Regions from separate parts of the uncultured Phyllobacterium sp. genome, predicted to be linked through region 1. Evidence: predicted binding sites of a transcription regulator. Region 1 holds the regulator's gene; the other holds the start of a gene.
What was found. The regulator PhoB, encoded in region 1, activates phosphate uptake and scavenging genes when phosphate is short. The targets are predictions, from matches to a motif close to TGTCATNNANCTGTCAT.
Positions count from the first base shown of each region.

Region 1 (7,982 bases):
GCAACCAGCGGGCTTCTTTGGGAACCTCATCAGATAATCAGGCGGCGCTGAGCTTGGCCAGAACTTCGTCGCTGACTTCAAAATTGGCGTAGACGTTCTGCACGTCATCGTCGTCGTCGAGTGTTGCGATCAGGCGCAGCACGGACTGGGCCTTTTCTTCATCGACCGGCGCCGTCGTCTGCGGCTTCCAGATGGCCTTGATAGACTCGGCTTCGCCGAGCGCGCTTTCCAGCGCCTTGGACACATCGCCAATGTCTTCGAATGCGCAAAGAATGGTGTGGCCGTCCTCATCGGTCTGCGCGTCATCCGCACCGGCCTCGATCGCCGCATCCATGATCTTGTCGGCACTGCCGGCTTCCGGCTTGTAGGTGATTTCGCCGACGCGGCTGAACATGAAGCCGACCGAACCGGTTTCGCCCAGCGCACCGCCTGATTTGGTGAATGCGGCCCGCACATTCGATGCGGTGCGGTTGCGGTTGTCCGTCAGCGCTTCGACGATGACGGCAACGCCGCCCGGGCCGTAGCCTTCATAGCGCACTTCTTCGTAATTGTCGGCGTCGCCGCCCGCGGCCTTCTTGATGGCGCGTTCGATGTTGTCCTTCGGCATCGACTGGGCGCGCGCGTTCTGCACTGCGAGGCGCAGACGCGGGTTCATCGCCGGGTCCGGCAGACCCTGCTTGGCGGCCACGGTGATTTCGCGTCCGAGCTTGGAGAAAATCTTCGACCGAACGGCGTCCTGACGCCCTTTGCGGTGCATGATGTTTTTAAACTGTGAATGGCCTGCCATGGCACCCCTGCGTGCTTAGATATGGTTCTGCCGTTTCCCTCGGAAGCCTGCGAACCAAGTCTGCAGGCAGTTCAGGCGGAAACAGGCGTCTGGAATGGCGCCCTTATAGGTAAAAACCGGCGTCTCGTCCAGCACCCGCGCGATCACAATGGGGGAAGTTGCAGCCGCATATCGCCATAGCCGGCTTTGGAAACAGCCGCACGATGATTTTATCGTCATTGCCGGCAAAGGCCGGTGTATGGCCTTTGCCGATGGAGATCAGCGTGCACAGAAAGTGATGTGCACGCTGGCGGATGGTCAAAACAGGCGCGCTGCGATGCCCGAACGGCGGAGCATTTCGATCGCAGCAGCAGCCAGGGCCGACTTCAGCACGGCACCGATCAGGAACGGCGCAACGCCGGAAGCCCAGGCCGCTTCGAAACCGAAGAGATGCGCCAGCCACGAGGCGCCGAGGGCGAGGCAAAGCAGGTTGCCGAACAGCATGACCGCAGCCGATACGAACGGGTTGCGCGTCAGGCCGCGTTCCGCCAGGAAGCCGACGGCGGCGGCAACGACCGGGAAGGCGGCGAGGTAACCGGCAGTCGGTCCGGCGAAATAAAGGAACCCGCCGGCGCCGCCGGCCAGAACCGGCATGCCGATCATCGCTTCACCCAGCCAGGCAAGCACGGTCAGGCCGCCCAGACGCCAGCCGTAAAGCGCGCCGACCATCGTCACGGCAAATGTCTGCATGGTGACAGGCACCGGAAACATCGGCACTTCGATCCACGAGCTGACGGCAAGGAAGGCCGTGCCGATCAGAACGGCCAGAGCCTTGAAGGCAATGGAGCGGTCCGCCAGCCTCAGCGGGACGAAAGCGGTGGGAAATGCGGTCTGGGTCATGGAAGGTCTATCCTCAAACGAGTGTTACAGAATCGGGCGTGATTGGTTGCGCCGGGTTGTATCGAGCTATTTCCAGAAGGCGGGAATGGTTTCCTCCAGCCGCGGGCCAATGCGCAGGGGAGAAATCCTTTCGGCAAGTCCGGTGCGGTCGGAAATATCGACGCCGACGCCGCAGATCGTCGCCTTGCCGCTGGCGGCTTCAAACCGGCCTTTCGGCACCTTCGACAGAAAGCGGTTCAGCGGTTCTTCCTTGTCCATGCCGAGCGATGAATCGTAATCGCCGCACATGCCGGCATCGGACATATAGGCGGTGCCGCCATTGAGGATCTGCGCATCGGCGGTCGGCACGTGGGTGTGCGTACCGACGACGAGGCTGGCGCGGCCGTCGACGAAATGGCCAAAACACTGCTTTTCGCTGGTGGCTTCCGCATGGAAATCGAACACCACGGCATCGGCCTGTTCGCCGAGCGGACAGGCGGCGAGAATCTCCTCGCCGATGGTGAAGGGGTCATGCAGGTCCGGATGCATGAAGACACGGCCCATGATGTTGGACACAAGCACGCGCGCGCCGTTCTTGGCGAGAAACACACCGGAGCCCTTGCCGGCCGTGCCGAGCGGGAAATTCGCCGGGCGCAGGAACCGCTGTTCGCGTGAGGCGAAAACCAGCGCTTCCCGCTGGTCCCAGACGTGATTGCCTGTCGTGACCACGTCGGCCCCGGCATTGATCGTGTCGTGAAAGATTTCCTCGGTGATGCCGAAGCCACCCGCCGCGTTCTCGCCGTTGACGATGACGAAATCGAGCTTCAGGTCGGATATCAGTCCCGGCAATTGCTCATAGACCGCCGTCCGGCCCGAACGCCCCACCATATCCCCAAGAAACAGTAATCTCACGCGCACATCCTGAAAGAGAGCCCGGTCCTTGCCGGGGCCTGAAATGATCGATTTATCTGTCTAGCCGAAGCGGCGCAACCCGCTTTCCGTCAGGATCGCCTCCAGCGGCACATCATGCGGCTCATCGGGTACGGTTTCAACCTGCTGGCAGTCAAACGCCACGCCGATCAGGCGCGGGTTCACGCCCTTGATCTGCAGATGCGCGATGGCCCGGTCATAGTAGCCCGCACCATAGCCGATGCGGTGCCCCCTGACATCGAAGGCCGCCAGCGGCACCAGCATGAAGGATGGATCAAGCACGGCAGCGTCGTGCGGCGGCCCCGCCGTGCCGAAGCCCGTATCGATCATCGGCGCGCCGCGCACCAGTTCACGGAAGAGGATCGTCTGCTTGTCGATGATGGCAGGCAGGCAAAGCCGTGCACCGCGCTCGCGCAGGCCGAAAAGCAGCGGGCGCAGATCCACCTCCGAGCGGATCGGCCAGAAGCCCGAAACAATGGTGCCCGGATCGACGGCAAGCGCCGCCAAGCCGAAATCGGCAATGCGCATCGAGGCTTCGACGCGGAATTCCGTCGTCAGCGCATCGCGGCGGCCAAGGGCCTCCAGGCGCAGTTTCTTCTTCAGCTCTTTGATGGGGGAGTGGTGCTGCACAGGCTTGATTTCATGGGGCGCCGGCACGCGAACCGGCTCGGGATGAAACAAAAGTGGCGTCCACACAACCGATGGAGAAGTCGATCCCGGGAACCTACAAAGTAGGTGGGTGCCGTGTGAAGAAGCCCACGGGCCTCCTCAGGGACAGCTCCCTAAGGGATCATTAAGGCCCCGGGGAATATGTCTCTCCTGTCGAGAAGCGCAGAACGCCGATCCGAATATAGGACGGATGCAGGCATTGCACCAGTGCGCGGCAAACGATTTTCCCTCCCCGCACAATCTTTGTCGCATAATCATTGTGGATGCGTGGAACACCCCCCTCTGGGCTGCCGCCCATCTCCCCCACAAGGGGGGGAGATTGCACTGGCATTAGCGGCTCTGCTTATTCTGCAATGTTGAAGATTGGCTGAAACAATCGTGACAGCTGATCTCCCCCCTTGTGGGGGAGATGTCCGGCAGGACAGAGGGGGGTTGGAACAGCCAAGCTGTTGTTTTATGAGAAATTCACCACCAACTTATCCAACACATCCCAACCCACGTTATTCTCATCCCTGTCCTTTCCGGCGGGAATGCTTCCGGAAACTTTCGAAAGTCGGGAAAGGATCGGCGCTTCGGCTTCACAGGGAGGAAAACCTGTGCGGCCGGGGAGGTTTGGTTCAATGGTTGCGCATTGGGCAAAAACCCTCAAAAACGCCGGGGCGGGTGGTCCTTGGATCGCAAGCATCGCATACCACATACCCCAAGACCCGCGTTCCAGGGACCGCCCGTCTTTCCCACCTTTCAACAGCCAGACGCGAAAGCGGGCGTGGCAACGGGAAAACCATATCGCCGCATTCCCGGACGGCTCTTGCCCTCCTCCGGCACGCCCCTTAATCTTTGTCCATCACGAAAGGGAATGCGATGCGGTTTGAAGGTACAGCGGCCTATGTGGCCGACAAGGACTTGATGGTGGCGGTCAATGCGGCGATTGCACTTGAACGGCCACTGCTGGTCAAGGGCGAACCCGGCACCGGCAAGACCGAGCTTGCCCGGCAGATCGCGGCGGCGCTCGATCTGGAACTGGTCGAATGGAACGTCAAATCCACCACCAAGGCGCAGCAGGGCCTCTACGAATATGATGCCGTCAGCCGCCTGCGCGATTCGCAGCTCGGCGATGCCAAGTTCAACGACATCGCCAATTACATAAAGCCCGGCAAGCTGTGGCATGCCTTCACGACCGACAGGAAAGTCGTGCTGCTGATCGACGAGATCGACAAGGCGGATATCGAGTTTCCCAACGATCTCCTGCAGGAGCTCGACCGCAACGAATTCCACGTCTACGAAACAGGCGAAACGATCCGCGCCATACACCGGCCGATCGTCATCATCACCTCCAACAACGAGAAGGAACTGCCCGACGCCTTTCTGCGCCGCTGCTTCTTCCACTATATCCGCTTCCCGGATGTCGAGACGCTGACCCGGATCGTCGAAGTGCACTATCCCGGCATCAAGCAGAACCTCGTGCGCGCCGCCCTCACCCAGTTTTACGAGATCCGCGATGTGCCCGGCCTGAAGAAGAAGCCGTCGACCTCCGAAGCACTAGACTGGATCCGCCTGCTGGTCACCGACGACATCGCCCCGGAAGATTTGCGCGCCGACCCGAAGAACGCCTTGCCGAAACTGCACGGCGCCCTGCTCAAGAACGAGCAGGACGTGCATCTGTTCGAGCGGCTGGCTTTCATGGCAAGGAGGCAGGGATAAATGGCGCTCACCATCCGCCCCATCGAGAGAACCGGCATCGTTCATCGCATGCAGTAAAAGGGTCCCACAATGTTCCTCCCCTTCTTCCTCGAGCTCAAGGCCGCCAAAATTCCCGTATCCCTGCGGGAATATCTGACGCTGCTTGAGGGGCTGGATGCGGGGCTGGTGACCTATGATGTGGAAGGGTTCTACTATCTCGCCCGTTCCGCCCTGGTGAAGGACGAGCGCCATCTCGACCGCTTCGATCAGGTCTTCGGTCACGTGTTCAAGGGGCTGGAACTGCTCGGCGGCGAGAGCGGTGTCGACATTGCCAATCTGCCCGAGGAATGGTTGCGCCGGCTCGCCGAAAAGCACCTCACGGAAGAAGAGAAGAAGCTGATCGAGGCGCTGGGCGGTTTCGACAAGCTGATGGAAACCCTGCGCCAGCGGCTTGAGGAGCAGAAGGGCCGGCATCAGGGCGGCTCGAAATGGATCGGCACGGCCGGAACGTCGCCCTTCGGTGCCTATGGCTACAATCCGGAAGGCGTGCGCATCGGCCAGGACGAAGGCAGGCACGGCCGGGCGGTCAAGGTCTGGGACAAGCGTGAATTCAGGAATTTTGACGATAGTGTCGAGCTTGGCACCCGCAACATCAAGGTTGCTCTGAAACGGCTGCGCCGCTGGGTGCGCGAAGGCGCCGATGACGAGCTCGACCTTTCCGGCACCATCAGGTCAACCGCCGAACACGGCTATCTCGACGTGCAGACGCGGCCCGAACGGCGCAATCATGTCAAGCTGCTGATGTTCTTCGATGTGGGCGGCTCCATGGACGAGCATATCCGGATCGCCGAGGAACTGTTCTCCGCCGTCCGCTCCGAATTCAAGCACATGGAATATTTCTACTTCCACAATTGCCTCTACGAGGGCGTGTGGAAGGACAACCGCCGCCGCCATGCGGAACGGATACCGACGCTCGATCTCATCCATAAGTACGGACCGGACTACAAGGTCATCTTTGTCGGGGATGCCGCCATGGCGCCCTACGAGGTTTCCCATGCGGGCGGGTCGGTCGAACACTGGAATGAAGAAGCCGGCGCGGTCTGGCTCGGCCGGGTGCTCGACCACTGGAAGAACGCCGCCTGGCTCAATCCGTCAAAGGAACAGTACTGGAACTACACCGCCTCGACGGCGATGATCCGCAAGATTTTCGCGCATCGCATGTATCCCATGACCCTGGCGGGCATCGAAGGGGCGACGCGCGAACTCTCGCGCAGGCACTGATTACCCGAACGAATACCCCGCACCGCGCACGGTGCGGATCGGATCGATCGAGCGGCCGATATTGATGGCCTTGCGCAGCCGTCCGACATGCACGTCGACGGTACGGTCGTCCACATAGATGTCGGCGCCCCAGACATTGTCCAGGAGCTGGCCGCGCGAGAACACCCGGCCGGGGGACTGCATCAGGAATTCCAGCAGGCGGAATTCGGTGGGGCCGAGCTTCAGCTCCCGTTCCTTGCGGAACACGCGGTGCTGCTCGCGGTCGAGCTTCAGATCGCCGAAGCTGAGCACATGCGACAGCAGGCTCGGATTGACCCGGCGCAGCATGGCCTTGATGCGGGCAAGCAGTTCCGGGGTCGAGAACGGCTTGACCATGTAGTCATCGGCGCCGGTGGCAAGGCCGCGCACCCGCTCGCTCTCTTCGCCGCGCGCCGTCAGCATGATGATCGGCAGGATTTCGGTCTCGCGCCGCGCCCGCAGGCGGCGGCAGAGTTCGATGCCGGAAAGGCCCGGCAGCATCCAGTCGAGAATGAGCAGATCCGGCACTTTTTCACGCAGCGCAATTTCCGCCTCGTCACCGCGTGCGATTGTCTCGACGACATAGCCTTCGGCTTCAAGATTGTACCGGAGAAGGACGCTGAGCGCTTCCTCGTCTTCGACAACAGTGATTTTGGGAGCTATCGCCATTGCTGGAATCCTGATTCTGTTTAAGGCTGTCTGGCTTCATCGACGATGATGCTGTGGGTCTGGTCTTCCTTGGGCCGTTCGGCCGGAAGCTGGGCACCCGTCACGATGTAGTAGACCGTTTCAGCAATGTTCGTCGCATGGTCTCCGATGCGCTCGATATTCTTGGCGCAGAAGAGAAGGTGCGTGCAGGCGGAAATGTTGCGCGGGTCTTCCATCATATAGGTCAGGAGTTCGCGGAACAGCGAGGTGTACAGCGCATCGATTTCGTCATCGCGCTCGCGCACGATGTTGACCTGCTGCACGGAGCGTGTCGCATAGGCGTCGAGCACGTCCTTGAGCTGCGTCAGGGCAAGTTCCGCGATGGTCTGCAGGCCGCGATAGACCGAAAGCGTCTGGCGCGTATCGGTGACGGCGACGACGCGCTTGGCGATGTTCTTGCCGAGGTCACCGACCCGTTCGAGGTCGGAGGATATGCGGATGGCGCCGATGATTTCACGCAGGTCGATCGCCATGGGCTGGCGCTTGCCGATGATGGTGATGGCCTTCTCGTCGATCTCGCGCTGTCCGGCATCGAGGATGAGATCGTCCGAAATGACGCGCTGGGCCAGCGCATTGTCGGAGTTCACCATGGCGGTGACGGCCTGTTCGACCATGCGCTCGGCATGGCCGCCCATTTCGGCGATCTTGTGCGTCAGGAACTTCAGTTCGTCGTCATAGGAACGGACGGTATGCTGCGACTCGGTCATATTCTTATCCCTGTTTCCCGTGATTAGCCGAAGCGTCCGGTGATGTAGTCCTGCGTGCGCTTTTCCGTCGGATTGGTGAACATCATTTCCGTATCGCCCACCTCGACGAGGTTTCCGAGATGGAACATGGCGGTGCGCTGCGAAACGCGGGCCGCCTGCTGCATCGAATGGGTGACGATGACGATGGTGTAGTTCTGGCGCAGTTCGTCGATCAGTTCCTCGACCTTTGCCGTGGCAATCGGATCGAGCGCCGAGCAGGGTTCGTCCATCAGGATGACTTCCGGGCTGACGGCAATGGCGCGGGCGATGCACAGGCGCTGCTGCTGGCCGCCGGAAAGACCGGT
Region 1 covers NZ_CABSQF010000063.1:1,144-9,125, reverse strand. The annotation lists gene RDL77_RS23060 (YebC/PmpR family DNA-binding transcriptional regulator) at 38-787, opposite strand; gene RDL77_RS23055 (biotin transporter BioY) at 1,085-1,666, opposite strand; gene RDL77_RS23050 (TIGR00282 family metallophosphoesterase) at 1,733-2,557, opposite strand; gene RDL77_RS23045 (5-formyltetrahydrofolate cyclo-ligase) at 2,618-3,232, opposite strand; RNA gene ssrS (6S RNA) at 3,260-3,416, opposite strand; gene RDL77_RS23035 (MoxR family ATPase) at 4,106-4,945, shown strand; gene RDL77_RS23030 (VWA domain-containing protein) at 5,015-6,205, shown strand; gene phoB (phosphate regulon transcriptional regulator PhoB) at 6,206-6,892, opposite strand; gene phoU (phosphate signaling complex protein PhoU) at 6,913-7,638, opposite strand; gene pstB (phosphate ABC transporter ATP-binding protein PstB) at 7,662-7,982, opposite strand, start outside.

Region 2 (7,982 bases), on a different contig from region 1:
AGCGGGTCCTTCATCTTGACCGGTGTCGACGACAGGCTGAAGAAGCCCGGCAGCGCATTGGCATAGATGTCGGCGAATTCTGGCGAAGCAACCCAGCTAAGGAACTTCTTGGCCGCTTCCGGATTCTTGCTCTTGGCATTCATCGCTGCGCCAAGATCGGCATGGTCGGAGATGTAGCAGGTGTCGCCGGCCTTCTGCACCGGCGGCAGGAACGCGCCCATCTTGAACTGGGCCTGCGTGTTGAACAGCGAGATTTCCCACGAACCGGCGGGATAGATCGCCGCACGGCCAAGCGTGAACAGGTTCTGGCTGTCCGGATAGGTCTGGGCTTCGAAACCGTCGCCGAGATAATCCTTCCACTTGGCAAGCGTCTTGTAAGGCGCAACCCAATCGGCATCGGTAAGCTTCTGCGTACCCTTGATCAGCGCGGTACGGCCTTCTTCACCCTTCCAGTAGTTCGGTCCGATGTTCTGGTAGCCCATGGTTGCGGCTTCCCAGAGGTCCTTTGTGCCCATGGCGAGCGGAATGTAGGTGCCGTCCTTCTTGATCTTGTCGAGAGCGGCGAAGAACTCGGCTTCGGTCGTTGGAACCGCAATGCCCAGCTTGTCGAAGGCATCCTTGTTGTAGATGAAGCCGTGAATGACCGATGCCATCGGCACGCAGAACGTGTCGGAACCGTCATCGGTGCTCCATGCCGCCTTGGCTACAGGCGTGAAGTTTTCCATGCCCGGAAGGCTCTTCAGGCTCGACAGGTTGCCGCGCTTGAACTGTTCCAGCGACTTGTCGAACGGACGGCAGGTGATGATGTCACCGGCGCTGCCGGCATCGAAGCGGGCGCCAAGAGCGGCATCATATTCGGTCGGCGGGGTCGGAGCGAACTTGACCTTGATCCCGGGATTCTTCGCTTCAAAGGCCGGAATGAGCTTTTCCTGCCAGATGGCAAGATCGTCCGTACGCCAGCTTTCGATTGTCAGCGTTGTATCGGCGGCATGAGCAAAGCCGGCCGAAGCCAGGATGCTCGTTGCCATGAGCAGTGATTTTAAAGTCGTGCTTCCCATTTTAGTCTCCTGTTGCACCCTTTGAGCAGTGCCGTTAACGAGAGCCGAAGCTCCCTTTCAGTGTCGAAAGCGACGGGCGTAGCCTCTGTTGATTGCTTTCGAGAATGTGTGATGCCTGTTTTGCGTCGGCTGCACCCGCTGCTAGCAGGATTGCGCGCTTTACCGAGCCATCGGTTGAAGCCAGATGCTGTTTCGCATCGGCGATGTCGCAGGCGGCGATGGCCGAAACGATGAGTGCGGCGCGTTCGCGCAGCTTTTCATTGTCGGCAACAAGATTGACCATGTAGCCGTCATGCACATGCCCCAGATGCACGGCCATCAGCGTGGAGAGAAGATTGAGCGCAATTTTCTGCGCGGTCCCTGCCCCCATGCGTGTCGAACCGGCGACGATTTCCGGCGGTGTTTCCAGCGTGATCGTCACGTCGGCATGCCTGAACAGCGGCACGGCCGGATTGTTGGCAATGGCGATGATCTTCAGCCCGCGCCGCGTGGCTTCATCAATGGCCGCCACCGCATAGGGCGTCGTGCCGCTGGCCGAAATGGCAATCAGGCAATCGCCCTGCCCAAGGCCGGCGCCAGCGATATCGCGGGCGGCCTGCTCGACATCATCTTCATACCCGCCGGCAAGGCGGACAAGACTTTCAACACCACCCGCCAGAAGGATCACCACACGGTCCGGCGCGATGCCATAGGTGCCGGGCAGTTCGAGTGCATCGGCAAGTGCCATCAGGCCGGAGCTGCCGGCGGCGGCGTAGGCAATACGCCCGCCCGCGGCCAAGGTTTCGGCGGCGAGCAGCGCCGCAGCGGCAATGGAATCCGTCGCCCGCGCCACCGAAGCCGCTGCCTCGATCTGCGCCTCGTGCAGCAAACGCAAAACATCGGCTGGCGATCGCTCGTCCAATCCGGATGCCTTGTCGTTGCGTTGCTCGGTACGGGTTACCACCACTCGCCTCTCCTCGTTGCGATAATTAATGCCAAAAAAATACCACTTGTCCAGAGGTTCTTAAAAAAATCATGCACTGTTTTTCATACAAGTTAAATTATTCAATAAAATCAGTGTGATGAATAAAAGTGGAAAAAACCTGGAATTAACGCTTGGCTATTGGTATTTTATTGGTATTCTATTTTCGGAGGGCAATGAGTGTGACATATCTCCTGGGAATTGATGGTGGTGGAACGGGCTGCAGGGCGGCCGTGGCCGATATGACAGGCCATGTTCTGGGCATCGGCAAAAGCGGTTCGGCCAACATCATGACCGACATGGAAAACGCGCGCCTGAATATTCTCGGCGCGACAAATGCAGCCTTTGCCGAAGCCGGGATCGATGCCGCAATGATTCCCGCGACCGCGGCGGTTCTTGGGCTCGCTGGCGCCATGGTCGGCGGCAATGGCGAGAAGCTGCGGACGACCCTGCCCTTTCAGCATTCCCTGGGGACATCCGCTGGCACGATCGCCCTGCAGGGTGCGCTCGGCGACAATGACGGAACCGTGGTCATCATCGGCACAGGCACCCTGTTCGTCACACGCGAAGGCGATGACATCCGGTTTGCCGGCGGCTGGGGCTTCAAGGTGGGGGATCTTGGCGGCGGCGCGCGAACCGGCCGCGATCTCCTGGAAGAGGCCCTGCTGGCCCATGACCGGTTTCACCCTTCGTCACCCCTGACAGAGGCCGTCCTCCAACGCTTTGAAAACAATCCCCACCGGATCGTCGAGTTTGCCCACGCGGCGCGCCCCAGCGATTTCGGTACGCTTACGCCGCTGGTTTTTGAATATGCTGCCCGCAACGATGCCGTGGCGCTGGCGATTGTGAACAGGGCGGCGGCACAGATCGAAGAGGGGCTCGATGCCATCATGCCACCCCAACAGGAACGCCTGTCATTGATCGGCGGACTGGGGCCATTGTTCGAACAGCGTCTTTCGCCCCCGTACCGGGCAAAGCTGCAAAAGCCGCTGCATGACGCGCTGACGGGCGCGGTGCAACTGGCGGTGAAAAACTTCGCGCCGGCGCGCAAGGAGGCCGTGCATGGCTGATGGATTGATCGATATCCTGCCGTCCCTGAACGACGGTTCCGCCAGCGGCGGCCCGCTCTACGTCAAGCTGCAGCGGCTGATCGAAACGGCTGTCCGCGACGGCATGCTGCAGCCGGGCGATGCCTTGCCGCCCGAACGGGAACTTGCCACCATCGCCGATATTTCGCGTGTCACCGTGCGCAAGGCGGTTCAGGGGCTGGTCAACACCGGCCTGCTCGTGCAGCGGCATGGCTCCGGCACCTTTGTCGCCCCCCGTTCGGAACGGGTCGAGCAATCGCTGTCACACCTGACCTCGTTCACCGAGGACATGGCGCGGCGCGGCATGATCGTGCGTTCCACGTGGCTCGATCGCGGCATCTATCCGCCCTCGCCGGAAGAAATGGTCACGCTCGGTCTTTCCTCCGGCGAGAAAGTTGCCCGCATCAGCCGCTTGCGCGTTGCCAATGACACGCCCATGGCGATTGAACGCGCCGCCCTGTCCATTCAGGTGCTGCCCAATCCGGAACTGGTCACGCTGTCGCTCTATGCGGTGCTGGCGGAGGGCGGCAATCGCCCGGCCCGCGCCATTCAGCGCATTTCGGCGGCAATCCTGAAGGAGGCCGATGCCAAATTGCTCGAGGTGCCCGCGGGTTCCGCCAGCCTCAACATCGAGCGCATATCCTATCTCGAATCGGGAAAAGTGATCGAATTTACCCGGTCGATCTATCGGGCGGATGCCTATGAATTTGTCGCGGAGCTGAAGCTCGGCGACTCCTCGGAAATTTCAGGAGCAGTACTTTGACCACCAACGGAACTCTCATGCGCGAAGAAATTCGCTCCATCCCGGATGTAACCGCGCGGTTTCTCGATGCTTCCCGCGATACGCTGGCCAATGCCGGAGCAAGACTGCGCGAGAAGAACCCGCCCTTCCTGGCCTCCATTGCCCGCGGTTCATCGGACCATGTGACAGCCTATCTGAAATACGCAACGGAACTGACCGCAGGCATTCCCGTCGCCTCGCTCGGACCGTCCGTCGCCTCGATCTATGGCATCACCCTGAAACTCGAGAGCGCCGCAACGCTCTCCATTTCCCAGTCCGGCAAGAGCCCCGACATTGTCAGCATGACCAAGGCGGCACGCGAAAGCGGCGCGCTGACCCTTGCCATCACCAATGAAATCAATTCCGATCTCGCCTATGCCAGCGATCTCGCCATCGATATCCTGGCGGGACAGGAACGCAGCGTCGCCGCCACCAAGACCTTTGTCAGCTCGGCGGTCGCCGGGCTCGCCATGATCGGCCACTGGACGCAGAACAAAGAACTGCTTGCCGCCATCGATGAACTGCCCAAGGCCCTTGCAGCCGCCATCCGCTGCGACTGGTCGCCGTTCGGCGCCGCCATGAAGGGCGAGAACTCGCTTTTCGTGCTTGGACGCGGACCATCCCTTGCCATTGCCAACGAAGTGGCGCTGAAATTCAAGGAAACCAGCGCCATGCACGCGGAATCCTACAGCGCCGCCGAAGTCATGCACGGACCCAAGGCCATCGTCGGCAAGGATTTCCCCGTATTGGTGCTTGCAGCGCGCGATGCGGCTGAGGATTCAATCGTGCAGGCTGCCGATCGCCTTGCCGAGCAGGAAGCCGCTGTCTTCCTGACATCGGCGAAGCCATCGAAAGCCACCGCATTGCCGTTCATCGCGACGTCGCACCCATTGACGGACCCGCTCACTCTGCTGGTATCATTCTATGCTTTCGTGGAAGATTTCGCCCGCAGCCGCGGATTGAATCCGGACGAGCCACCGCATTTGAGAAAAGTGACTGAAACAATATGAGCACTGTCTATGCACTGACCGGCGCCGACATTTTTGACGGCGAAACCTGGCATGCCGGTTCGGCAATTCTCGTCGATGCGGGCGCCATCACCGGTATCGTTGCCCAGGCGGACATCCCTGCGGATGTTCGCCGGGTCACGCTCAACGGCGGCAAGCTTGTCCCCGGTTTCATCGACGTGCAGGTGAATGGCGGCGGCGGCGTTCTCCTGAATGACGGCCCGAGTGTCGAGGCGATCAGGACCATCTGCCAGGCGCATTTCGCCTTCGGCACGACGGCCCTCCTGCCAACCCTGATCACCGACACCCCCGCCATCACCAATGCGGCGATTGCCGCCGGCAAGGCGGCGGCGCTGGAAAAAGTCACCGGATTTATCGGCCTGCATCTCGAAGGGCCGCACCTTTCCGTCTCGCACAAGGGCACGCACGATCCCGCGCTTATCCGCCCGATGGAGGACAGCGATCTTGTGGCGATCGTGGAAGCCGTGCAGGCACTGCCGGTACTGCTCACCACTGTCGCCCCGGAGACCGTTCCCGTCGACAAGATCAAGGCCATGGTCGATGCGGGCGTCATCGTCAGCATCGGCCATAGCGGCGCAACTTATGAAATGGCTGTCGCGGCCAAGGATGCCGGCGCGTCCATGGCAACCCATCTTTTCAATGCCATGAGCCAGCTCGGAAACCGCAGCCCCGGCGTTGTCGGCGCCATCCTTGAAACCGGCGAACTGTCGGCAGGGCTGATTGCCGACGGTTTCCACGTCAGCAAGGCCTCGATGGCGATTGCCCTGCGTGCCAAGCAGGGTCCGGCCAGGATTTTTCTCGTGACCGACGCCATGTCGACCATCGGCACGGATATCACCACCTTCACGCTGAACGGACGGACGATCCGGCGGCATGACGGCCGCCTGACGCTCGAAGACGGCACGCTGGCGGGAGCCGATCTCGACATGATTTCTGCAGTCCGCTTCGTCCATCGCGAGCTTGGACTTGACCTGGAGGAAGCCCTGCGGATGGCCTCGCTCTATCCCGCCGAGAGCATCCGGATCGATCATCGCTACGGGCGCATTGGCACCGGATATGTCGCCAATATCGTGCATCTCGATGATGCGCTTGACGTCGATCACGTCTGGATCGACGGCGATCTGCATTACGCCCGAAACCCGAGTTGACGGCCTTCTCCGATTGACGATACTTGCCCTCTTTGGACAATCGGAGATGTGAAATGGCTGGGGATGCGCTTGTCGTTATCGATGTGCAGAACGATTTTTGCCCGGGCGGCACACTGGCCGTGGATGGCGGAAGCGAAATCGTCCCGATCATCAACAAACTGATCATCCGGTTCGATCACGTCATCCTGACGCAGGACTGGCACCCGGCCGGCCATTCGAGCTTCGCTTTTTCCCATCCCGGCAAGGCGCCCTTCGACACGGTGAAAATGCCCTACGGCGACCAGACACTGTGGCCGGACCATTGCATTCAGGGCACGCCGGGCGCCGATTTCCATGCGGATCTGCAGTGGACCAAGGCCGAACTGATCATCCGCAAGGGCTTCCGTCCCCACATCGACAGCTACTCGGCGTTTTTCGAGAACGACCGCAAGACCCCGACCGGCCTTGCCGGCTACCTGCGCGAGCGCGGCATCACCAATGTGACCTTTGTCGGTCTGGCGACAGACTATTGCGTCGCCTACTCCGCGCTGGATGCGGTGGCGCACGGTTTTACCGCCGATGTGCTGCTCGATGCCTGCCGCGCCATCGACATGGGCGGGTCACTGGCCGCCATGGTCGCGAATATGCGCAAGGCCGGCGTTACCCTCATCTGACCGGCGCAAAAGTGAACAGCTGAGCATTTTTTCCACAGGCGTTAACCCAGACATTCGACCAAAGTCATAAAACTGTTGTTTCTCTGTCACATAATGAGGATAGTGCCCATAAGCGCATCCAATAAGCGTGTTCCTAACGACGCCTCATTATGGGAGACATACATGACATTTCGCGGCACTTCGCTCAGCCTTGCGCTCGGACTTATCCTCGCATCGTCCACCTCATCCTTTGCCGTCACCGAAATCAGCTGGTGGCACGCCATGACCGGTGCCAACAACGAGGTTGTTGAAACCCTGTCGAAGGAATTCAACGAAAGCCAGAGCGACTACAAGGTCGTTCCAGTGTTCAAGGGGACCTATCCGGAAACGTTGAACGCCGGCATTGCCGCGTTCCGTGCCAAGCAGGCCCCGCATATCATGCAGGTATTCGACGCCGGAACCGGTGTCATGATGGGCGCCGAGGGCGCGATCAAACCGGTGGCCGACATTCTCTCGATGGGCGGCGCAAAGTTCGACAAGAGCCTCTATCTGCCGGGCATCGTCGCCTATTATTCCAAGCCGGACGGCACGATGCTGTCCTTCCCCTACAACAGCTCCTCGCCGATCCTTTACTACAACAAGGATATCTTCAAGAAGGCCGGGCTGGATGAAAACAACCCGCCAAAAACCTGGCCGGAAGTCTGGGAAGCCGCCAAGAAGATCAAGACCAGCGGCGCTGCCAAGTGCGGCTACACCTCGACATGGCTGACATGGATCCACACAGAAAACTTTGCCGCCTGGAACAATGTTTCCTACGGCACCAATGAAAACGGCATTGCCGGAACCGATGTCGAGCTGAAGATCAACGCGCCGATCTATGTCAAACACTTCCAGGAACTGGCCGACCTCGCCAAGGACGGCACCTTCCGTTACGGCGGACGCACATCCGAAGCCAAGCCGCTGTTCCTGTCGGGCGAATGCGGCATCTTCACCGAATCCTCCGGCGGCCTGGGCGACGTGGTCAAGTCGGGCATGAACTACGGCACCGGCCAGCTTCCCTATGACCCCGATGCCAAGGGTGCGCCGCAGAACACGACACCGGGCGGCGCCAGCCTCTGGGTGTTCGCCGGCAAGTCCGACGCGGAATACAAGGGCGTTGCCGCCTTCTTCACCTTCCTGTCGCGTACCGACATCCAGGCCCGCCTGCACCAGGTATCCGGCTATCTGCCGGTGACCCTTGCCGCCTATGAGGACACCAAGAAGTCCGGTTTCTACGACAAGAACCC
Region 2 covers NZ_CABSQF010000032.1:26,479-34,460, forward strand. The annotation lists gene RDL77_RS17885 (ABC transporter substrate-binding protein) at 1-1,058, opposite strand, end outside; gene RDL77_RS17890 (N-acetylmuramic acid 6-phosphate etherase) at 1,093-2,004, opposite strand; gene RDL77_RS17895 (N-acetylglucosamine kinase) at 2,196-3,089, shown strand; gene RDL77_RS17900 (GntR family transcriptional regulator) at 3,082-3,870, shown strand; gene RDL77_RS17905 (SIS domain-containing protein) at 3,888-4,898, shown strand; gene nagA (N-acetylglucosamine-6-phosphate deacetylase) at 4,895-6,064, shown strand; gene pncA (bifunctional nicotinamidase/pyrazinamidase) at 6,118-6,717, shown strand; gene ugpB (sn-glycerol-3-phosphate ABC transporter substrate-binding protein UgpB) at 6,880-7,982, shown strand, end outside.
Region 2: a site for PhoB is predicted at 6,780-6,796, ahead of ugpB (sn-glycerol-3-phosphate ABC transporter substrate-binding protein UgpB). Genes of this name have one in related genera too.